One region of the Delftia sp. RIT313 genome, then DNA from elsewhere that is predicted to be linked to it. Evidence: predicted binding sites of a transcription regulator. Region 1 holds the regulator's gene; the other holds the start of a gene.
The links. Region 1 encodes FNR, which switches genes on or off when oxygen is low (the NO sensors DNR and NnrR bind a similar motif). Its sites were predicted from a motif close to TTGATNNNNATCAA; they were not measured.

Region 1 (11,785 bases):
CGCTGTCCACGGCCTTGTCGGAAAGCTCGGAACCGTCGGTGGCGATCAGGATGCGGTTGTACATGCGTGCTCCTTTCGTGTGTGCTGATGGATGGGATGAAGTCAGCATAGACCCAACCATGAGTTAACGGTTGATTAATGTCAATACGCTTATCATGCGGCCCGATTACGCTAAGAACCATGCCCCACACCACGATAGCCCCATCCAGCGAGGCGGCAGTGGCGGCGCTTGATTCAGGCCCCTCGCCCTCGCAGCAGGCCACCGCCCGGCTGCTGGATGATCCGCAGGAGTGGAGTTCGTTCGGACGGCCCGCAGGCCCCGCAACTCCCGCCGACCCTTCCAAGGAACCCACCGACTTTCCCGCCTGGGATTCGCACGTCGTTCTGGAAGGCATGCACTGTGCCGCATGCGCCCTGACCATCGAGGATGCGCTGCGTGCCGTGCCCGGAGTGGAGAAGGCCGAAGTCAGTGCTGCCACGCGCCGCGCCCGTGTCACCTGGCGCCACGCGCAGGTGCTTCCCTCCGAGTGGATGGAGGCCGTGCGGCGCGCCGGCTACCAGGCGCTTCCCGCACGCGATGCCTTTGCGCGCGAGCGCCGCCAGGCCGAAAGCCGCCGTGCGCTGTGGCGCTGGCTGGTGGCCGGCTTTTGCATGATGCAGGTCATGATGTATGCGTGGCCCGCCTACGTGGCCCGCCCCGGCGACCTGTCGCAGGAGATGGAGACGCTGCTGCGCTGGGCTTCCTGGGTCATCTCGCTGCCCGTGGTGCTGTTTTGCTGCGGCCCCTTCTTCTCCAGCGCGCTGCGCGACATACGCCAGCGCCGCGTGAGCATGGACCTGCCCGTGGCCCTGGGCATGCTGATCACCTTCGTGATCAGTTCGCTGGGCACCTTCGATCCTTCGGGCCCCTTCGGCGAGGAAGTCTTCTACGACTCGCTGACCATGTTCGTCTTCTTCCTGCTGTCCGGCCGCTGGCTGGAGCTGCGCCTGCGCGACCGCACGGCCGGCGCGCTGGAGGCGGTGATGAACCGCCTGCCCGATGCCGTGCTGCGCGAGAACGCAGCCGGCCATTTCGAGCGCGTGGCCACGCGCCGCCTGCGGGCGGGCGACCGGGTGCGCGTGCTCAGTGGCGAGGCCTTCCCGGCCGACGGCACCATCGTGCGCGGCCGCACCCATGCCGACGAGGCCCTGCTCACCGGCGAGTCCACGCCCGTGCTGCGTGCCGAGGGCGATACCGTCACGGCCGGCAGCTACAACCTGGATGCCGTGGTCGATGTGCGCGTGGATGGCGTGGGCGCCGATACGCGCTTCGCCCAGATCGTGGGCCTGATGGAAAGCGCCTCGCTGCAAAAGCCGCGCCTGGCCCAGCTGGCCGACAAGGTGGCGCGGCCCTTTCTCGTCGTGGTGCTGCTGGCTGCGCTGGGCGCTGCCATCTGGTGGTGGCCCACCGATCCCGGCAAGGCCATGATGGTGGCGGTGGCCGTGCTCATCGTGACCTGCCCCTGCGCGCTGTCGCTGGCCACGCCCGTGGCCATGCTCACTGCCGCCGGCACGCTGGCGCGCAGCGGCGTGCTGGTGCGCAACCTGCAGGGCCTGGAGGCGCTGGCCGCCGTGGACACCCTGGTGTTCGACAAGACCGGCACGCTCACGCGCGATGGCCTGGCCCTGTCGTCCTTCGAGCCTGCTGCGGGCGAAGATGCCGACGAAGTGCTGGCATTGGCGGCGCTGCTGGCGCGCCAGTCCATCCACCCGGCCTCGCGCGCCATTGCGCAGGTCGGCGCCGATGCCGCCACCGACTGGAAGCTGGACACCATGCAGGAAATGGCCGGCCTGGGCCTGGACGCCTGGGTGCAGCGCCCCGGCGCGCGCCGCCATCTGCGGCTGGGCTCGGCCCTGCACGCAGGCCTGGCCGGGGAGCAGCCCGTGCAGGGTGTGCTGCTGGCCGAGGAGACCTCGCAGGGCTGGCACACGCTGGCCCGCTTCGTCCTCAGCGAGGACATGCGGCCCGAGGCCGCCGCCGTGGTGCAGGCGCTGCACCGGCATGGCGTGCAGGTGATGCTGCTGTCCGGCGACCGCGAGGACGCGGCCCGCGCCATGGCGGCGCGCGTGGGCATCACCCAGGCCGAAGGCGGCTGCAGCCCGCAGGACAAGCTGGAGCGCCTGCAGCAGGCGCAGGCTGCCGGCCACCACGTGGCCATGGTGGGCGACGGCCTCAACGACGGCCCAGTTTTAGCTGGAGCGCATGTCTCTTTTGCTTTTGGTAGAGCAGTGCCCCTGGCACAATCGCGCGCAGATTTCGTTGTTCTGGGTGACAGCCTGGAACTGGTACTGCAGGCATGCCTGTTGTCGCGCCGCACGCTGCAGGTGGTGCGCCAGAACATGGCCTGGGCAGCCGCTTACAACGCGGTGTCGATTCCGCTGGCCCTGGCGGGCTTCATGCCTGCCTGGGTGGCCGGCCTGGGAATGGCACTGAGTTCGCTGCTGGTGGTGATGAATGCCGCGCGCCTTGCGCGCAGCCTGCCACTGGCTGCAACGAATCACACGGGCACGCCTGCTGCGCCCGCAGCGTCCGTCGCGATGAAGACGGGCTCCACCGCAACGGTGGGGAGGTTCTGATGGAAATACACCCCCTGAGCGGCTGCGCCGCTTCCCCCTCTCTCGCTTCGCGGGAGGGGAACGACACCTTCGCCGCGAGGCGGCTCTTGCTCGGTGTCACTGAGCTGGATCGCGCCCGTTTTGGGGGCAAGGCGTTGCGCGTCAGCGCGACGGGGAACTGACCATGGATATTTTGTATTTGCTGATCCCGCTGTCGGTGGTGCTGGTGCTGGCCATCCTTGCGGCCCTGTGGTGGGCCGTGTATCGCGGGCAGTTCGAGAGTGTGGAGCAAGAGGGTGAGCGCATTCTTCGGGACGATTGACGTGGGTCAACACGCCCGGGAGCGAAGAACGTAACACTTTGATAGCAATCTAAGGGGTGCACGATGGATAGTTCAAATAAAAACGCTGTCTATTACGACGATTCCGTCGTAAGGCAGTTCTCTATCATGGCCGTCGTCTGGGGGGTGGTAGGCATGGCTGTCGGGGTGTTGATCGCCTCGCAGCTGGCCTGGCCGGAACTCAACTTCGGCATTCCATGGCTGAGCTACGGACGCCTGCGTCCGCTGCACACGAACGCCGTGATCTTTGCCTTTGGCGGATCGGCGCTGTTCGCAACCAGCTACTACGTGGTGCAGCGCACCTGCCAGACGCGGCTGTTCATGCCCAAGCTGGCCAGCCTGACATTCTGGGGCTGGCAGATCGTCATCGTCGCCGCCGCCATCAGCCTGCCGCTGGGCTACACCCAGGGCAAGGAGTACGCCGAGCTGGAGTGGCCGATCGACCTGCTGATCGCCGTGACCTGGGTCTCGTATGCCATCGTGTTCTTCGGAACCATCGGCATCCGCAAGGTCCGTCACATCTACGTGGCCAACTGGTTCTTCGGCGCCTTCATCATCGCCGTGGCACTGCTGCACATCGTCAACAGCGCGGCCATTCCGGCCGGCTGGATGAAGAGCTACTCGGCCTACGCCGGCGTGCAGGACGCGATGGTGCAGTGGTGGTACGGCCATAACGCCGTGGGCTTCTTCCTGACCGCGGGCTTCCTGGGCATGATGTATTACTTCATCCCCAAGCAGGCTGGCCGTCCGGTCTACAGCTACCGCCTGTCCATCGTCCACTTCTGGGCGCTGATCTTCACCTACATGTGGGCGGGTCCTCACCACCTGCACTACACCGCGCTGCCCGACTGGACGCAGTCCGTGGGCATGGTGTTCTCGCTGATCCTGCTGGCTCCCAGCTGGGGCGGCATGATCAATGGCGTGATGACGCTGTCGGGCGCATGGCACAAGCTGCGCGACGACCCCATCCTGCGCTTCCTGATCGTGTCGCTGTCGTTCTACGGCATGTCCACGTTCGAAGGTCCGATGATGTCCATCAAGACCGTCAACGCGCTGTCGCACTACACGGACTGGACCGTGGGCCACGTTCACTCGGGCGCTCTGGGCTGGGTGGGCCTGATCACCATGGGCTCGCTGTACTACCTGATCCCGCGCCTGTTCGGCAAGACCAAGATGCACTCGGTGGGCGCCATCGAACTGCACTTCTGGATGGCCACCATCGGCATCGTGCTGTACATCGCCGCGATGTGGATCGCCGGTGTGATGCAGGGCCTGATGTGGCGCGCCGTCAATCCCGATGGCACGCTGACCTACACCTTCGTCGAAAGCGTCAAGGCCAGCTATCCGTTCTACGTGATCCGCGTGGCCGGTGGCCTGCTGTACCTGGGCGGCATGCTGGTCATGCTGTGGAACACCTGGAAGACCGCGATCTCGGGCCGTTCGGTGAAGGTGGCCGTGCCTGCCGTCGTGGCCCACGCCTGAGCGTCTAGGAGCATTACTCATGTCCGATCACAACAATAGCGCTCCCAAGAGCTTTTCCCACGAGAAGGTGGAAACCAACAATTTCCTGCTGATCGTGCTGACCCTGCTGGTGGTCGCCGTCGGCGGCATGGTGGAAATCGTTCCGCTGTTCTTCCAGAAGTCGACCACGGAAGCGGTGGCGGGCCTCAAGCCCTACACGCCGCTGCAGCTGATGGGCCGCGACGTCTATCTGCGCGAGGGTTGCTACAACTGCCACTCGCAGATGATCCGCCCCTTCCGCGCCGAGACCATGCGCTACGGCCACTACTCGGTGGCTGGCGAGTTCGTCTATGACCACCCCTTCCAGTGGGGCTCCAAGCGCACGGGTCCCGACCTGCACCGCGTGGGCGGCAAGTACAGCGACGAATGGCATCGCATCCACCTGAACAACCCGCGCGACGTGGTGCCCGAGTCCAACATGCCTGCCTACACCTGGCTGGAAAAGAACAAGGTGGATGACACCGTGGTCGCCCAGCACATGAGCGCGCTGCGCAAGGTGGGCGTGCCCTACAGCGACGAGGAAATCAGCGGCGCTGCCGAGCAGGTCAAGGGCAAGACGGAAATGGACGCCGTCATCGCCTACCTGCAGGTCCTGGGCCGTTCGGTCAAGTAAAGGAGAGCGACATGGACATCACCACCATGCGCATCGTGGCCACGCTGGCCTCGCTGGCCTGCTTCATCGGCATCTGGTGGTGGGCGTTCGCCCGCCGCAACCAGGCCCGTTTCGACGAGGCCGCCCAGCTGCCGTTCGAGCAAGACTGAGTCCCTCCACCAGAACGAGAACTTCCCATGAGCGATTTCGTAAACAACTTCTGGTCGATCTATGTCACGGCGATCACGCTGGGCGGCATCATCGGCTGCCTGCTGCTGCTGTATCTCACCGCACGCAAGAAGGTGGTCCCATCGGCCGACAACACCACGGGCCACGTCTGGGACGAGGACCTGCGCGAGCTGAACAACCCCATGCCCAAGTGGTGGATGTGGCTGTTCATCATCACCTCGGTGTTCGGCTTCGCCTACCTGGCGGCCTATCCGGGCCTGGGCTCGTTCGCGGGCAAGCTGGGCTGGACGCAGCTGGGCGCCTATGAAAACGAGATGACCAAGGCCCGCGCGGACCTGGAGCCGCTGTACGCCAAGTTCACGAGCATGAGCACCGAAGACATGGCCAAGGACCCCCAGGCCATGGCCATCGGCGAGCGCCTGTTCATGAACAACTGCGCACAGTGCCACGGCTCGGACGCACGCGGCGGCAAGAGCTTCCCCAACCTGACCGATGGCGACTGGCTGCATGGCGGCACGCCCGAGAAGATCAGGGAAACCATCACGGGTGGCCGCATCGGCATCATGCCGCCCATGGCCGCTGCCGTCGGCACGCCCGACGATGTGCGCAACCTCTCGCACTATGTGCTGAGCCTGTCGGGCAGCCCGCACGACTCGCTCAAGGCCTCGCTGGGCAAGTCCAAGTTCACGGCCTGCGCAGCCTGCCACGGCATGGACGGCAAGGGCAACCAGGCCCTGGGCGCGCCCAACCTGACCGATGACATCTGGCTGCACGGCTGGGGCGAGGCCGCCATCACGGCCATGATCAACAACGGCAAGCACAACGAGATGCCTGCCCAGAAGGACAAGCTGACCGAGGCGCAGATCGCGGTGCTTGCTTCCTATGTCTGGGGCATGTCGCACAAAGACGGCGCAGTCCGTCAGTAAGCACAGGGGCGGCGCTGCGGCGCCGCCTTTTTGCGTTTTGAGTTTTCAGATATTTCAAAAAAACAAAGGAACCCACCATGAAGCCCGAGAGCGGGGATGACACCGGGAAGCCTCCCCGCAAAGTCATTCCGATCACGCCGGCCACGCCTGATCCGGGCGAGCTGGTGTCGATGTTCGAGTCGGAAAAGAAGGTCTACCCGCGCTCCATCAGCGGTGTCTTCGCACGCTGGCGATGGGCCCTGGTGTTTCTCACCCAACTGGTTTTCTACGGCCTGCCCTGGCTGGAGTGGGGCCAGCGCCAGATGGTGCTGTTCGACCTCGGAACGCGGCGCTTCTATCTCTTCGGGCTGGTGCTGTACCCGCAGGACTTCATCTACCTGGCGGGCCTGCTGATCATCTCGGCGCTGGCATTGTTCCTGTTCACGGCCGTGGCCGGGCGCCTGTGGTGCGGCTTCTCGTGCCCGCAGACGGTCTACACCGAGATCTTCATGTGGGTGGAGCGCAAGGTCGAAGGCGACCGCAGCGCGCGCATGCGGCTGGACAAGAACGGCTGGACCTTCGAGAAGGCCTGGAAGAAGTCGCTCAAGCAGTTGCTGTGGATCGCCATTGCGCTGTGGACCGGCTTCACCTTCGTGGGCTACTTCGTGCCCATCCGCGAGCTGGGCGGCGAGCTGCTGGCGCTGCAGGGCAGCTGGCAGATGTTCTGGGTGCTGTTCTACGGCTTTGCCACCTATGGCAACGCGGGCTACATGCGCGAGCAGGTCTGCAAGTACATGTGCCCCTATGCGCGCTTTCAGAGCGCCATGTTCGACCGGGACACCATGATCGTCAGCTACGACACGGGCCGGGGCGAGCCGCGTGCGCCGCGCACCAAGAAGGTGGACTACAAGGCCCAGGGCCTGGGCGACTGCATCGACTGCAAGATGTGCGTGCAGGTCTGCCCCGTGGGCATCGACATCCGCAACGGTCTGCAATACGAATGCATTGGCTGCGGCCTGTGCATAGACGCCTGCAATTCCATCATGGACAAGATGGAGTACCCGCGCGGCCTGATCCGCCTGACCACGCAGAACGCCATGGCCGGCCTGTGGCGGCGTGCCCAGGTGCTGCGCCGCATCTTCCGTCCGCGCGTGCTGATCTACTCGGCCGTGCTGATCGGCTTGAGCGTGGCCATGATCGTGAGCCTGGCGCTGCGCCAGTCGGTCAAGGTGGACGTGATCCGCGACCGCGCCTCGCTGTCGCGCATCGTGGCGGGCGGCAAGCTGGAGAATGTCTACCGCCTGCAGATCATGAATGCCACCGAGCAGGCCCAGCGCTACCGCATCAGCGCCCACGGCCTCGATGGGCTGGAGCTGGCGTCCGAGCAGGAAGTCGAGGTCGGCCCGGCCGAGACGCGCGGCATTGCGGCGCGCCTGCAGATTCCCTACGGTTCGGCCGAGCCGGGCTCGCACACCGTATTCTTCGATATCGATGCCGTGCATTCGGGCGCGGGACGCGCGTCCGAAAAGGCCGTCTTCCTGGTGCCCCGGTGATGTTCCTGGCAGGCGCGGCAAGGTCCGCGCCTGCCGCCTGAAAGAAAGAGGTTTCCCATGTCTTCCAGTCCCGCAGTGTCCGCGCCCGCGCAGGCTCCCTCGCACCCCGACGCCGGCAAGCCCTGGTGGAAGTTCGGCCATGTCTGGCTGGTGGTGGCCGGCCCGGCGGCCGTGGTGGTCGCTGCCGTGATCACGGCCATCATCGCCATCAATGGCGCCGATCCCGTGATCGACCCCGACTACTACCGCAACGGCATCACGATCAACGAGCGTGCCGATGGCGTGCGCGAAGTGCCCAAGAGCATGGCGCCCGCCGTCACCGGCCGCAACCATGCGGCCACGCCCGCGCACGATCACCCCACGGACCGCTGATCGCCGTGCACCCCTGCAAGAGGCCGCAGTCGCGGCCTTTTTGCATGGCGGATCGCATCTCCGGCATGCGCGACGGGTGAGGGTTTCCTACAGGCGTGCAGGGCGCTGCGGGGCTTGGCGCCATGCGTTGGCGCGGCGCACAATGAAGGCGACCCCTCGACAGCACAAGGAGATCGCTGATGTTGGCCCAACGCTGGATGTGGATTGCCTGGCCTGCCTTTCTGGCAGCCGCCGTGATGGAGATGCTGGTTTTTGCCTTTGTGGACCCCCTGGAGCTGCATTGGCTCGGCGACCTGGGCTGGTCGCGCCAGGGCATCTACACGCTGGCCTTCTTCGCCTTCTGGGGCGTGACCATGCTCTCCAGCCTGATGACCACCATGCTGGGCCGCTCGGCCCGCGATCTCAATGACGGCGTGGTCTCCGAGCCCGACCCGGACCTGGCCATGCAGGGGCTGGGGCGGGACTGAGCGAGAGCCCGCCGCAATGAACAAGGCCCGCTGTCGCGGGCCTTGTTCATTGGCGGATGAATGCTTGCCGCCCTTGCAGCCTCACTGGCACTGCTGGCTGTTGACGATGCGCTTGAGCGCCTCCGTGTCCAGGATGCGCAGATGGCGCTGGCGCACCTCGATGATGTTGTCGTCCGCGAACTTGGAGAAGGTGCGGCTCACCGTCTCCAGCTTCAGGCCCAGGTAGCTGCCGATTTCCTCGCGCGTCATGCGCAGCACCAGTTCGGACTTGGAAAAGCCCCGCGCATGCAGGCGCTGCACCAGGTTGAGCACGAAGGCGGCCAGGCGCTCTTCGGCGCGCATGCTGCCCAGCAGCAGCATCACGCCGTGTTCGCGCACGATCTCGCGGCTCATGACCTTGTGCACATGGTTTTGCAGGGCCGTGACCTCGCGCGACAGGTCTTCCAGCTTGTCGAAGGGCATGACGCAGACTTCGGCGTCTTCCAGCGCGACGGCATCGCAGGTGTGGTGGTCGTTGACGATGCCGTCCAGGCCGATGATCTCGCCGGCCATCTGAAAGCCCGTGACCTGGTCGCGTCCATCCTCGGTGGCCACGCAGGTCTTGAAGAAGCCGGTGCGGATGGCGTACAGCGAGGTGAATGTCTCGCCGTTGCGAAACAGCAGGCCTCCGCGCTTGACCTTGCGGCGCGTGGCCACGATGTCGTCGATGCGCTGCATCTGCTCGGCATCCAGGCCCATGGGCATGCACAGTTCGCGCAGGTTGCAGTTGGAGCAGGAGGCTTTGATGGTCTGAAGGTTCATGGAGTGATAAACATCAGCGGCACACAGCGTGCCGGCGGTGACCTCGTGGATTGCGATGAGTTGGATCAAATTGTCGCAGCAGTCCCTCAAACAACTCTTGATATGAGTCAAGGACATGACCGATGTGCTGCGGCACAGTCGAGGTATTAGAGGAAAAAACCCATGACCGCTGTCACCCCAGAGCTGCTGCGTCGCTTTGACGTACCGGGGCCCCGATACACCTCGTTCCCTACCGCCGACCGCTTTGTCGAGGCCTTTGGTGCAGAGGACTATATCCTGGCGCTGCAACAACGCAAATCGAGTACCGCAGCGCGTGCCACGCCTTTGTCGCTGTATGTGCACGTGCCTTTTTGCGAGTCGCTCTGCTACTACTGCGCCTGCAACAAGATCGTGACGCGCCACCACGATCGCGCCGCCGTCTACCTGGACTATCTGGCGCGCGAGATGGCCTTGCACACGGCCCATTGCGGCAAGGGCCAGACCGTCAGCCAGCTGCACCTGGGCGGCGGCACGCCCACCTTCTTCTCCGACGACGAGCTGCGCACGCTGATGGGCCTGTTGCGCGAGCATTTCAAGCTGGAGCCGGGTGGCGAGTACTCCATCGAGGTCGATCCGCGCACCGTCAGCGTCGAGCGCCTGGTCGTGCTCAAGGAGCTGGGCTTCAACCGCCTGAGCTTCGGCGTGCAGGACTTCGACGAGCAGGTGCAGATCGCGGTGCACCGCGTGCAGCCGGCCGAGCAGGTGTTCGAGCTGGTGGCGGCCGCGCGGCAGCTGGGCTTTGCCTCCATCAACGTGGACCTGATCTACGGCCTGCCCAAGCAGACGCCCGAATCCTTCGAGCGCACGCTGGCCCAGGTCAACGCGCTGCGGCCCGACCGCATCGCGCTCTATGCCTATGCCCACCTGCCCGAGCGCTTCAAGCCGCAGCGGCGCATTGCGGCCGAGGATCTGCCCCAGGGGGCCGACAAGCTGGCCATGCTGTCGCGTTCCATCGCCGCGTTCATGGACGGTGGCTATGTCTATGTGGGCATGGACCACTTCGCCCTGCCGGAGGACTCGCTGGCCGTGGCCAAGCGCCAGGGCCGGCTGCACCGCAACTTCCAGGGCTACAGCACCCAGCCCGACTGCGACCTGATCGCGCTGGGCGTGTCGGCCATCGGCAAGGTGGGCGCCAGCTACAGCCAGAACGCCAAGACGCTGGAGGAGTACTACGACGCCATCGACGCCAGCCACCTGCCCGTGGTGCGGGGCCTGGCGCTGTCGCGCGACGACCTGGTGCGCCGCGCCGTCATCATGGCCATCATGTGCCAGGGCGCCGTGCTGTTCGAGCCCATGGAGCAGGCCTGGCTGCTAGGCTTTCGCGAGTACTTCGCGCCCGAGATGGCGGCCCTGGAGGACCTGCAGGCCAAGGGCCTGGTGCAGATCAGCGACGAGGGCTTCCAGGTCACGCCCATGGGCTGGTACTTCGTGCGCGGCGTGGCCATGCTGTTTGACCGATATCTGCAGGCGGACAAGAACCGGGCGCGGTTTTCGAGGATCATCTAGGCCCCATGCTGTTGTCGCTGCTCTGGACCGCTTTGATCATGGGGCTCGTCGGCGGGCCCCATTGCCTTGCCATGTGCGCTGCGCCCTGCGGCGTGGTCACGGGCGGGGCGGGGCAGGGCGGCGGCTCGCAGGTGGTGGCCGTGCATGGATTGCAAAGCCGGCTGTGGCTGCGCACGGCGCTGTTCCACGGCGGCCGTCTGGCCGGCTATGCCAGCCTGGGCGCTGCCTCGGCCCTGGCCATGGAGAGCCTGTCCTGGCTCACCAGCCAGACCACGGCGCTGCAGCCGTTCTGGACGCTGACCCATGTCGCCGTGATGGCCTGGGGCCTGGCCATGATGGTGCAGGCCCGCCAGCCCGCCTGGCTGGAGTCTGCCGGTCGCGCCGCCTGGCGGCGCGTGCAGCCCTGGGTGTCGGCGCCGGGCGGTACGCTGGCGGCAGGCTATGCCTGGGCGCTCATGCCTTGCGGACTGCTGTATTCGGCCGTGCTGGTCGCCGCGCTCAGCGGCGGCCCGTTGCAGGGCGCGCTGGCCATGGCGGCCTTTGGCGTGGGCAGCGGGCTGTGGCTGGTGGCCGGCCCCTGGCTGTGGCGGCTGGGCCGGCAGCGCCTGAACGGCCTGCGCGCCGAATGGGGCACGCGCCTGGCCGGCCTGATGCTGGTGGGCGTGGCCGTCTGGGCGCTGTGGATGGACCTGATCTACAAGCCCAGCCTCTGGTGCCGTTGAGCAACAGCTGAGGCCAGACTTGGCACCTGGGGTCGCGGATTGGCTGCGAGGCCCTCAGAACTGGAGATAATGCCCGAATCATCGGCTTACATATTGCCGATTCCTTCAGCCTCGGGGCCGTTGCCGCGCGTGAACCATTCCGTCCTCATCGATATCCGAGACCTCCGTCCGGGCATGTTTGTC
Region 2 (11,785 bases), on a different contig from region 1:
CGCGGCGCATGGAAACTGCTGGCATGCGCGGCGGCCGTGATCTTCATGGCCGCCTGCCTGGATGGCGTGCAGGGCTATCCGCAGCAGCAGGCGCTCATCATCAGCCCCTACGACATGACCCAGGAGCAGCGGCTTGCCGAAATGAACGCCATGGGCGCGGCCGGCCATGCCGACCATCGCTGGACCTACGAACTGCGCCCCGGCTGCGTGCTGCGCGTGGACCTGGACGGCCCGCAGGGCCCCAGGCCTTCGCATGACATCGCCCTGCTGGGCAGCGTGGTGGCTGTCACGGCCCAGCGCGAACGCGGCAGTTTCCGCGTGGAGCTGCAGCCCGGCGACGGCCTGCAGGCCGCGCGCTCCCTGGTGCTGGAAAGCGCCAAATGGGCCGACGCCAGCTGGACCCAGCTGCTGCTGCGCCTGATGCAAAAGGGTTGCGTGGAAATGCAGGGCCGCTCGCATGGCAGGACCACCAGCAGGCACTGAGAGGCCACGCAGAGCGGCAGGGATCGGCAGGCCAGGCAAGCGCGGTTTGCCTGGCCCCGCAAATGAAAAGCGGCACCGAAGTGCCGCCGGTTTGAACGCGGGACGAGAGCCCCGCGCACAAGGCAGGTCGCCGGCTTACTTGGCCAGCGTCAGCGTGCCCTTCATCAGCGCGGAGTGGCCGGGGAAGGAGCAAAAGTAGCTGTAGGCCTCGCCGGCCTTTAGGGCGGCGGTGGAGAAGGTGACGGAATCGCTCTCGCCGCCGCCGATCACCTTGGTGTGGGCGATCACGCGGGCATCCTTTTCCTTCACGAAGTCCTTGGCCGCACCAGCGGCGATGCCGTCATTGGCCACGGGCTGCAGGTCGGCCGTCTTGCTCAGCACCCAGTTGTGGCCCATGGCCGTCTTGGGCAGCTTGCCCACGTGCTTGAGCTTGACCGTGAACTGCTTGCAGCTGGCGGGCACGCTGATGGTGGGCTTGTTGAATTGCATGGCGTCATTGCCTTCGATCTCGACGGCGCAGTCGGCGGCCAGCACAGGCGCGGCGACGGCAGTCATTGCGAGGGCCAAGAGGACGGGCTTCCATTGCTTTGCCATTGTTTTCTCCTTGAAAAGCGGGTGAGGTGGCTGGCATCCGAGGGCCATGGACCGGCAGGCGGTCTGTCGCCATGGATGCTTTGTATGGCTGCCTTAAGCATAGACAGGATCGGGGGCGGCAGGTTGATTTGAATCAAGTCAAAAGAGTTCGAAGACTTGCGCTTGGAGCATGCGGTATGGCGTCGCGCATGCAGGGCATGCATTCGGGCTGCCGCAGGAAAACGGTTTTGCCGCCCGTGGTCTTTTGGCGACGGGCAACCCCACAGCTCGCATGCCTCTACTCACGTCAGTCACATTTGGGTACGATTGCGGAAAATAGAGGGAATGTATGAGATTGCTTGTTTTCATAGGTTCGATCATCGGCGCCATCTTTCTGCTGACGGCGTTCTTCGTCGACAGCTCCCATCAACAGGCGGCGCTGGCGGCCATGGCCTGCGCCAGCGTCCTCATTCCCTATGTGCTGTTCAGATTGCACTCGATCGCCGTCGAGCATGACCAGCTCGACCAGATCCTGCAACTGGTGCGAAAGTCCGGTAGCCAGGGCGAGGGGCTGGCGCAGGGAGGCGATGGGCCCCCTGAGGCGAGCGGGCCTGTGGCGCCCAGGTCCTGGATGTCCTGAGGCCTGGCATCGACAGGTCTGGCATCAACAGGTCTGGGGGGTGTCAGGCGAACTGCACCACCACGCGCCGGTTGGTGCGGCTTTTCTTCTCGATCTTGGTGACGGCCACCGTGCCGATCTCGGCTGTGCTGCGCACATGCGTGCCACCGCAGGGCTGGCGGTCCAGGCCGGAGATGTCGATGATGCGGATCGTCGCCGTGCCGCCCGGGGGTGCGGCGCCTGCGGTGCGCACCAGGTCGGGCTGTGCAGCCAGTTGCTCGGGCGTGATGCGGTCCACGTTCACGGCATGGCTGGCGGCGATCAGGGCGTTCAGGCGCTCCGTCAGATCGGTCTTGTCCAGCGTGGACTCGGGCAGGTCGAAATCCAGGCGTGCCGAGTCCGGCGAGATGCTGCAGCCCGTCACGGGCATAGGCACCAGCACGCCCAGCAGGTGCAGGCAGGTGTGCAGGCGCATCAGCCGGTGGCGCCTGTCCCAGTCGATCACCACCTTGACACGTTCACCCACCTGGGGCGGGGCATCGGTCTGCAGCACATGCAGGATGCGCTGCCGGTCCTCGGCATAGACGGTGTCGATCAGCGCCAGGCTGCGGCCATCGGCCAGGGTCAGCGTGCCGGTGTCGCCGGCCTGGCCGCCGCTGCGGGCATAGCAGACCGTGGCATCGAGCTCGATGCCTTCGGGGCTGACGGCCGTCACGGTGGCTTCGCAGCGGTCCAGGTAGGCGTCGTCATCAAAGAGCTTGTGCGTCTGGGACAGGGGCATGGGGTGTCTCTGGGGTCATGTCGCGGTCCATGGTATCGGCGGCATGGCAGGGCCGGGCAGTACGCCTGGGCGAAAAGTCCCCAGTACAGTCCATGGCCCGCAGCGGTGGCAGTCGCCTGCTTGACAGCCTGTCAAGTGGCGGTGCCCGCGACCTGACAATATCGGCGCCCGCACCGCGTGCGTGCCGGGGAACAATGGCGTGGCCGTTGCGGATGGCGCTACAGATTTTTCCAAAGCTGACGACATACGCAGGGCATGAATCTGTGAGTTTTCCGAGGGACTGTCCGGATGGATCAAGAACTTTTGCTTCCGTCCGGTGCAGGCTCCACCCCCGTCTCCATCCCGGCAGGCCCTGGTTTGCGGCTGCCCACATTGTTCATCTCCTCATCTTTATGAGCACTACCGATCTTCACGCGGCTTCCCTGAGCGATCTCTATGACCGGCTGCATGAAAGCCTCAGCGACGAGGCCTTTGCCGCCGAACTCGACGCCCGCCTGCATGACGGGCGCGCCGACGAGGCACGCACCTTCCTGCGCGGCTGCGAGGAGCGTTGTCTCAACATCCTGGGGCATCTGAGCGGCAGCGACGCACCCTGGTCGCGTGACGGCGAACGCTGGCTGGCCTTTGCGCGGCTCACCGTGCCGCGCGGCCATGTGCTGTCGGGCCGCAGCGAGGAGCTGACCAATGCCCATGTGGCTGCCGAAGTGCGCGTGCTGGCCGAGCAATGGCTGGCCCACGCCCGCAGCGCCGACCTGCCTGTGTACAAGGGCATAGGCCTGGTGCTCGGCAGCCTGCTGCCCTGGCTCAGCTATCCCGGCATGCCCTATGACGAGGTGACGTCCACGCTGGACTGGGCGCTGGCGCTGCGCGAGGCGGCCGGGTTCCGCCGCAACCATGAGTACCACGCGGCCTGGAAGCCCCTGGTCGCCCAGTTGAACGATGCCGACCTGCTGCGCTACGCCGCCGTGGGCGGCAAGCTGTTCGACGATGTGCTGGACCACTACCGCAACGAGCGCCAGCCCAGGCAGCCCAAGGGCCAGGGCTGGAAGGACTGGCTGCCTTTCTTTGCCGAGCATCCCCAGCTCTTCGACAAATCCTACATAGATGATCCCGACCTGATCGGGCAGCGCTGGGCCAGTGCCGGCGCGCCCCGGCGAGAGGAACTGGCCTCGCTGCTGCTCAGCCAATTGACCTACTCCCAGCGCGCCGAGCGGACGAGCGCATTGCAATTGCTGGACCGCCTGGTGGCCGAGGATCCCGCGCCCTTTGCCAAGCAGCTGCGCGAGAACGGCCGCTACCAGATCAGCCTGGCGCTGGCCATGCATGTCATGAAGCACGACGATGCCGCCTTGCTGCCCCTGCTGCTGCCCGCCATGGCCCAGCGCTGCGACCGCGAGGACGAGCTGCGCCGCTACCGCAGCGTGATCCGCGAACTGGTGACCCGCCGCCCGGCCGATCTGGCCGAGGTGCCTGTCAAGGATCTGGTCAATGTGCTGCCCGCGTTCGACACCGCCAGCCTGAAGGCCACGCTGCCCACCTTGACCCCGCTCATCGCAGGCAGCAGCGCCAAGGGCCTGCGCGCCGCCATGGCCGGCCTGGCCGCCCATATTCCGCTGGCCAGCTTGGTGGATGCCGGCTGGCTGAACAAGCCGCCCAAGAACCTGCTGCTGACCTGCCGCGACGTGCTGCTGGCCCATCCCGACCCTGCTGTCGGTCCCTTGCTGGCGCAGTTGCTGGCCGGCGGCAAGCTGGATGCGGCCTCGGCCAGCAGCGTGCAGCAGCGGCTGCAGCAGTTGGGCCTGACAGGGCAGGGCGCCTCGACATCGGAAGAAAGCCAGGCAGATGCCGCATCGCCAGCGTCTGCCGCTGGCGGCGTGGATCTGGAAGCCCAGCTCGCCTCCATCAAGCGCCTGAGCGCGGCCATCAAGCCCTTCGATACGCCCGAGCTGCTGGCGCTGTGCGCGCCGCTGTCCGAACACGCGGCCCGCGTGCTGCTGCATGTGTCCGCCATTGCCGAAGGCGGCCTGCCGCCGCTGGCCGGCGAGCTGCTGGCGCGCATTCCGGCCGACAACCGTGCCCGCCTGGCGCTGGCCCTGGTGCAGCAATGGATTGCTTCCGAGGGCGAACCCAAGCAGCGCTGGGCGCTCAGGCTGCTGCCCGGCCATGCCGATGACCGCGTGGTCGATGCGCTGGTGTCCGCCGTCCAGGCCTGGAACCGCCCGCGCCTGCAGCGCGCGGCCGCCGCCGTGGAGCATCTGGGCGAGGTGGACAGCCTCTACGCTCTGCTGCGCGTGCAGGAGATCTCCGAGTCGCGCTCGCTCAAGGACCAGGTGCAACGCACGGCGCGCATCGCCCTGCGCGCTGCCGCCGCGCGCCGCAAGATGAGCGTGCCCGAACTCTTCGACGAGCTGACGCCGGACTTCGGCCTGGGCCAGGGCCTGACGGTCACGGTCGGGCCGCAGAGCTACCGCGTGGAGCTGCAGGGCGATCTGAGCCTGCGCGTCATCAACGACAAAAACAAGGCCAGCAAGACCATTCCTGCGGTCAAGGACGAGGCGCTCAAGCCCGAATGGGAGGCCGCCACCGCGCAGCTCAAGACCCTGGCCACCAGCCTCAAGACCGTGGTCAAGCAGCAGGCGCCGCGCATGCTGGCCGCCCTGGTCAGCGGCAAGCGCTGGCCGCTGGATCGCTGGCAGCGGCTGTTCGTGGCCCACCCGCTGCTGCGCATCGTGGGGCGCAGCCTGATCTGGCGCGCAGAGGATGCGCCGGGCCTGGCGCGCACCAGCTTCCGCCTGGCCGAGGACTTCTCGCTGGTCGATGTGGAGGATGAAACCGTGGCCCTGCCCGCTGGCTGCAGCATCAGCCTCTGGCACCCGGCCACGGCCCAGCCCGGCGAGCGCGAAGCCTGGCAGACCTACATGGCCGACTATGAGCTGGAGCCCCTGGTTGACCAGCTGGGCGCCTGCGCCGAGCAGCCCGCGCCCGGCCAGTTCAAGAACGGCATGCTGCTGCCGCCCGCGCCGATCACGCTGGCGCAGGAGCAGCTTGGTGGCCTGCTCAAGAAGTTCGGCTACCGGCCCGGCCCCGTGGGCGACGGCCCCAGCATCAATGAGCATGTGTGGCGCCTGCCCGCGCTGGAGCTGAGCCTGGAGCTGTCGCACGGCTATTTCCCGCCCTACCTGGACCTGGGCCTGCCCGTGGCCGTGGAAGGCCTGCGCGTGCACGACCTGAGCAAGGAATACGGGGCCAGCGCCGACCCGGCCCGGCTGCCCAAGCCGCTGCTGGCCACGCTGCAAGGCCAGTGGCTGGCCCTGGCGGCCAAGGCGGCTGCCTGAGCCTTTGTGAACCTTTGCTCCCTTGAAACGTTGGCCGCCCGACCGCCCATCATCCAAGACTCCACAGACCATGAGCAACAACGAGACAGCAGCGCTTCCCCTGCAGGCTTTGTACGAACTGCACACGGCCGCGCCGGCCGGGCGCGAGGGCATGCCGGCCTTTGCCGCCGAACTGGCAAAGCGCCTGGCCCAGGGGCGCGATGCCGAGGTGGCGGACTTCCTGCGCGACAGCAGCAGCCTGTGCCAGGAGCGGCTGCACCAGCTGCCCGGTGAGCATGCGCCCTGGCAGCGCGACCACGCGCTGTGGCTGGCGCTGGCGCGCATCAGCCTTCCGCTGGGACAGTTCTATGGGGGCAACTCGGGCGTGCCCCGGCGCAGTGCCGAGCTGACCGCGGAGCTGACGGCACTGGCCCGCGCCTGGCTGGATGACTGGGGCAGCCGCACCCACCAGCCCTGGAGATTGCGCGATGGCTACGACCTCGTGCTCAGGCAGGTGTTTGGCGTGCTGGGCCATGAAGGCATGTCCAGTGCCGAGATCACCGGCCTGCTGCGCTGGGCGCGGGAACTGAGCGCAAAAGCCGGCATTGCGCCCGGCGCGCAGTACTACTGCCACTGGCAGCACCTGCTGCACCGGCTGCCCGAGCCCGAACTGCTGGCCATGGCCATCGAGGACGGCGGCGGCCAGCTCAGCCGCGACATCGTCCAACGCCAGCTGCCGCTGCAGCGCACGCGGCCTGCAGCGCAGCGCTGGGCGCTGTGGCGGGATTTTTTTGCGCAATTCCCCGCCGTGCTTGACCAGCTGCGCCTGCCCGAGCCCGTGCTGATTGCATCGCGCTGGGAGACGGCCGATGCCGCGCGCCGCGACCTGCTGGCCCAGGACCTGTTCAAGGCCTTGTGCTTTGCCTCGGACGATGACTGGCCGCATGACCGTGCCCTGGTGGAGCGCATGCTGCAGACCGACGCTGCGCCCCTGGTCGCCTGGTTCAAGCAACTGGGCCACCTGGCGATCAATCCCGTCGTGGCGCAGCGGCTGTGGGACGCCCGGTGGCCGGCCCTGCTGCCGCTGCTATTGCCGGCCTGCGCAGACGGCTGCAAGCACGAATCCGACCGCGCCGGCTACGCCCCGGTGGCCGAGACCTTGCTGGCCGATCGCCCTGGCGACCTGGCCCGGCTGGCCGCCGGCCCGCTCACGCACCTGCTGCCCGCGCTGCGCTTGGACACGCTGCAGCGGCTGCTGCCGCAACTGGGCAAGGCCGCCTCCGGCAGTGCCTCCAAAGGCTTGCGTGCGGCGCTGGCACAGGCCCTGTCTGCCCTGCCCGTGGATGCGCCCCAGGCCGCCGGCTGGCTGGCCAAGCCCAACAAGAATCTGGTGCTGGCCTACCGCGATGTGCTGGTGGCCCATCCTGATCCGGCGTCTGGCAGCCTGCTGTCGGCACTGCTGTCCGGTGGATTGCTGGAGGTGGCCGAGCAAGGCCCGGTGCAGGCGCGCCTGAAGGATCTGGGTGCCGCAGCCCCGGTTGCGGACGCAGCCAGGCCATCTGCCGGCGAGGCCGCGCCGGCAGGCAGCGATGGTGCCGGCTCCCTGGCAGAGCTTGAGGCCCAGGCCGCCAGCCTGCAGCGCCTGTCGCCCGCCATTGCCCCGCTGGACCAGCCGGCGCTGCTGGACCTGCTCGCGCCCCTGTCGGCCCAGGCTGCGCGTGCGCTGCTGCACCTGGCGGCCACCAGCCCGCAGGAGCTGCCGGCGCTGGCCCACCAACTGCTGGCCCAGGCCAGCGCCGAGAATCGCGCGCGGCTGGCCCTGGCCCTGGTCCAGCACTGGGTGGCTGCCGATGGCGCGCCCGAATCGCGCTGGGTGCTCAAGCTGCTGCCCGGCGCGGCGGACGATCGCATCGTCGATGTGCTGTCCTCGGCCGCCCTGGCCTGGCACAAGACGCGCAAGGAGCGCGCTGTGGTCGCGCTGCAGCAGCTGGGCCGGCTCGACACGGTCTATGCCCTGTCCTGCGTGCAGGCCCTGGCCACCGGCAAGACGCTCAAGCCCAGCGTGCTGGCCGCTGCACAGGCCGTGCTGGCCGAGGCCGCCACGCGGCGCGGCATGGCGCTGGCCGACCTCAGTGATGAGCTGACCCCGGACTTCGACCTGGGCCGGGGCGTGCAATTGCAGGTGGGCGCGCAGACCTATGACGTGCTGCTGCAGGGCGACCTGTCGCTGCGCCTGCGCACGCCGTCCGGCAAGCTGGTGCGCAGCCTGCCGGCCCTGGCCGACGAGGGCCTGCGCACGGAGTGGGAGGCGGCCGCCGCGCGGCTCAAGACGCTGTCCAAGGGCATCAAGGCCGTGCTGCAGCAGCAGGCGCCGCGCCTGCAGTCCTGCCTGATGCTGGGCCGGCACTGGCCGCTGGACACCTGGCGCCGCCTCTTCCTGGAGCACCCGCTGCTGCGCGTGGTGGCACAGGGCCTGGTCTGGCGGGTGGAGCCCGCGGCCGGCCAGCCGTTCAGCCTGCGCATTGCCGAAGACCTGTCCCTGGTCGATGCCGAGAGCGATGCGGTGCAACTGCCGGCCGAGGGCCGCATCGCCCTGTGGCACCCCGCGCAGGCCACCGAACAGGAGCGTGCGCAGTGGCGTGAATGCCTGGCCGACTACGGCCTCAAGGCCTTGATCGAGCAGGTCGATGCGCCCGCCGACCTGCCGCTGGCCAGCCAGTGGCAGCAGGAGCTGCTGCAGCCCCTGGCACCGATACGGCTGACGCAGCAGGCGCTGGACGGCCTGGCAGGGCCATGGCGCTTTCATGCCGGCCCCGTGTGCGATGGCCCCGGCATCTACCTGCACCTGCGGGACTTTGCCGTGCAGCGCTGGCGCGTGGAACTGCTGCACAGCGCGGCCATGCCGTACTACGAGCCCGGCCATGAGATCGACATCGAAGGCTTTGCCCTGCGCGACATGGCCGCCGACCGCCTGCTGCCCCCGGCCGAATGGCCGCTGCCGCTGCAGGCATCGCTGTGCGCCATGCTCCAGGCCCTGGCCTCGCGCGCTGCGGGCGCGGCAGCCGCAGCAGCTGCAGCCCAGGTTTGACTCCCTCCAGAACCCCTGAATCCATGACCTCTTCGACCCTAGAACACACCGACCAGGCCACGTTGGAGGAACTGAGCACCTCGCTGCCACCCGCCGAACTGGTCCAGGTGCTGGCCAGCCGCATGCGCGCGGGCCGGCATGACGAAGTGGGTGCCTTCACGCGCAAGGCCTTCGACGACTATTCCAACCCCATCCGCGCCCTGGGCAACTTCGATCTGCCCTGGACCCATGACCATGACCTGTGGCTGGCCTTCGCGCGGCAGACCATCCCCTTCGGGCGCAGGATTGACGGCAGCCTGGACGGCGACATTCCACGCCACAGCCCCGAGCTTGCGGCCGAGTTCGAGCAGATGGCGCGCGCCAGCCTGGCCCGTCCACCTGCGCCGGACGGCGACAACGACTACCGTGAAATCCGCATCCTGGACATGTTCGGCTGGCTCTGGTACCCGGGCATCAGCCGCGAACGGGTGATGCAGCTGCTGGACTGGGCCGCAGAGCTGAACGTCCAGTCCGGCGGCAGGTATGACAGAGTCGACTGGAAGCTGCTGCTGGGCAGCCTGGACGACCAGGACCTGATGGAGCTGGCAGAGCGCGGCGGCGCGCTCTATGCCGACATCCGCGATGTCTACATGACGCGGCACAGCGACGTTCCGCACCCGCAGCGCTGCGCGCCCTGGTACGACTTCTACCGCCGCCATCCCGACTGGTTCGACGACAAGCCCATCAACGAAGACCCGGGCCTGATCGCGCTGCGCTGGGACCTGGGCGCCGATGCCCAGCGGCGCCTGGAACTGGTCAACCTGCTGCTGGGCAGGGCGGACCGCGAGCCGGCTGATTACTTCATCCCCATTTTCGACCGCCTGGTGCGGGAGGATGCCGCGCCCTTCGTCGCCTGGATCGAAGGATGGCAGCCCAAGTACCACTTCGATGCGGTGGTCGCCCGCCAGATCTGGACGGCACGCTACCCGGAGCTTTTGCCCCATCTGCTGCGCTGCATATTGCAGGTGTCGCGCATTGAGCCCTTCATCGGCCTGCTCAACCAGATGCTGGCCGAGCAGCCCGACTACCTGCGCGAGATTCCCACCGTGCGCCTGGCCCCGCTGCTGGCGCAGCTGGACCCGGCCATGCTGCATGCCCGGCTGCCCCTGCTGGGCGAACTGCTGGCGGCCAGCAGCTCGCGGGCGCTGCGCGAAGCGGTGGCGCGCTTCATGCAAGGGCTGGATGCGCAGGCCGTAGGCGCTGTCTTCGAGTCCAACGCCTGGCTGCAGCGGCGCGAGAAGGCGATGCAGCTGGCCTGCCGCGACATCCTGCTGGCCCATCCCGATCCCGGGGTCGCGCCGCTGTTGCAGGCGCTGCTGCGCACGGGCCTGGACCTGGGCTCCGAAAGCATGGTCGAGGGCCGGCTGCTGGCCCTGGGCGTCCCAGTGCCGGGCGCTCTGACCGTGGCGCAGGGTGAGGAGGGCCGGGTCCTACTCGATGCGCTGGAGGCCCGCGTGGCGCGCTTCAAGCGCTTTTCCAGCAGCATCAAGGCCTACGACCAGCCCGAGACCCTGGCGCTGTTCGCGCCGCTGTCCGAGCATGCGGCCCGCACCGTGCTGCACCTGGTGGCCACGGCCGAGGAAGAGCTGCCGCCGCTGGTGGAGCAGTTGCTGGCCCATGTGCCGGCCGAAAGCCGCGCCCAGCTGTCCCTGCACCTGGTCAATGCCTGGGTGGCCCTGGAGGGTGAGCCCAAGGCGCGCTGGGCGCTGCGACTGGCCAACGGCCATGTCGACGACCGCCTGGTGCAGACCCTGGTGGCCGCCGTGAAGGCCTGGGGCTGGAGCAAGAAGCTGCGCGCCATCATCGCCGTGGAGCAGCTCGGTGCGCTGGACACGCTGTACGCGCTGTCCCAGGTCCAGACCCTGTCCACCTCGCGCAAGCTCAAGGACCTGGTGATTGAAGCCACGCATGACGCGCTCAAGGCGGCCGCCCAGCGGCGCGGCCTGAGCCTGATCGAGCTGTATGACGAGCTGACGCCCTATTTCGGCCTGGGCGGCGAAGGCCTGGTGCTGGAGGTGGGCCCGCAGCGCTACCGCCTGCAGCTGCAGGGCGACCTGAGCCTGCGCGTGGTGGGCGACAAGGGCAAGGCCTCCAAGACCCTGCCTGCGCTCAAGGACGAATCGCTGCGTCTGCAGTGGAATGCGGCCCAGGCCGAATTCAAGACCGTTGCCGCTGGCGTCAAGGCCATCGCCAGGCAGCAGGTGCCGCGCCTGGGTACCGCCTTCATGACGGGACAGCGCTGGTCCGTCCCGCGCTGGCGCAGATTGTTCCTGCTGCATCCCCTGCTGCGCATCGTGGGCCGCAGCCTGATCTGGCGGCTGGAGCAGGGCGCGAGCTTTCGCATTGCCGAGGACTTTTCCCTGCTCGACGCCAACGACGATGGCGTGGAGCTGCCCGACGATGCGCAGGTGCTGCTCTGGCATCCGGTCGATGCCGCAGCGGGCGAGGTTGAGGCCTGGCGCACCTGCCTGGCCGACTACGAGCTGCAGCCGCTGATCGACCAGCTGAACGCAGGCGCACAACTGCCCGAAGCCGGGCAGTGGAAGAACCATGCCCTGCACCCCGCCGGCCCGCTGCAGATACGCCAGGGCGCGTTGTCCGGTCTGCTGGCCAAGTGGAACTACCGCCCCGGCCCCGTGGGGGACGGCCCCGGCATCTACGAGCACAAGCTGGACCTGGCAGGCCCGCAGCTGTACATCGAACTCCACCACGGGCGCTACCTGCCGTTCATGGACCTGGACAACCGCGTGGACATCACCCATGCCGTGGTCTACGACAGCAGCCATCGCGGCGAAGATGGCCGCTGGCCCCGGCTGCAGCCGCAGCAGTGGCCGCGCGCGCTGCAGGCCACGCTGATGGCGCAGTTCGCGGCCATCGCCGCCAAATCG

Region 2: the regulator FNR is predicted to act here: its motif matches at 1,201-1,214, upstream of azu (azurin).

The regions. Positions count from the first base shown of each region.
Region 1 is NZ_JFYT01000002.1:102,082-113,866, reverse strand. It holds gene BW39_RS02370 (universal stress protein) at 1-64, opposite strand, end outside; gene BW39_RS02365 (heavy metal translocating P-type ATPase) at 181-2,616, shown strand; gene ccoS (cbb3-type cytochrome oxidase assembly protein CcoS) at 2,780-2,917, shown strand; gene ccoN (cytochrome-c oxidase, cbb3-type subunit I) at 2,981-4,417, shown strand; gene ccoO (cytochrome-c oxidase, cbb3-type subunit II) at 4,437-5,069, shown strand; gene BW39_RS02345 (cbb3-type cytochrome oxidase subunit 3) at 5,081-5,218, shown strand; gene ccoP (cytochrome-c oxidase, cbb3-type subunit III) at 5,246-6,163, shown strand; gene ccoG (cytochrome c oxidase accessory protein CcoG) at 6,241-7,695, shown strand; gene BW39_RS02330 (FixH family protein) at 7,753-8,067, shown strand; gene BW39_RS02325 (hypothetical protein) at 8,247-8,534, shown strand; gene fnr (fumarate/nitrate reduction transcriptional regulator Fnr) at 8,616-9,335, opposite strand; gene hemN (oxygen-independent coproporphyrinogen III oxidase) at 9,498-10,880, shown strand; gene BW39_RS02310 (sulfite exporter TauE/SafE family protein) at 10,886-11,602, shown strand; gene BW39_RS02305 (HD-GYP domain-containing protein) at 11,672-11,785, shown strand, end outside.
Region 2 is NZ_JFYT01000037.1:65,360-77,144, reverse strand. It holds gene BW39_RS09645 (hypothetical protein) at 1-483, shown strand, start outside; gene azu (azurin) at 619-1,077, opposite strand; gene BW39_RS09635 (hypothetical protein) at 1,406-1,696, shown strand; gene BW39_RS09630 (alanyl-tRNA editing protein) at 1,740-2,456, opposite strand; gene BW39_RS09625 (DUF4132 domain-containing protein) at 2,849-5,791, shown strand; gene BW39_RS09620 (DUF4132 domain-containing protein) at 5,862-8,858, shown strand; gene BW39_RS09615 (DUF4132 domain-containing protein) at 8,882-11,785, shown strand, end outside.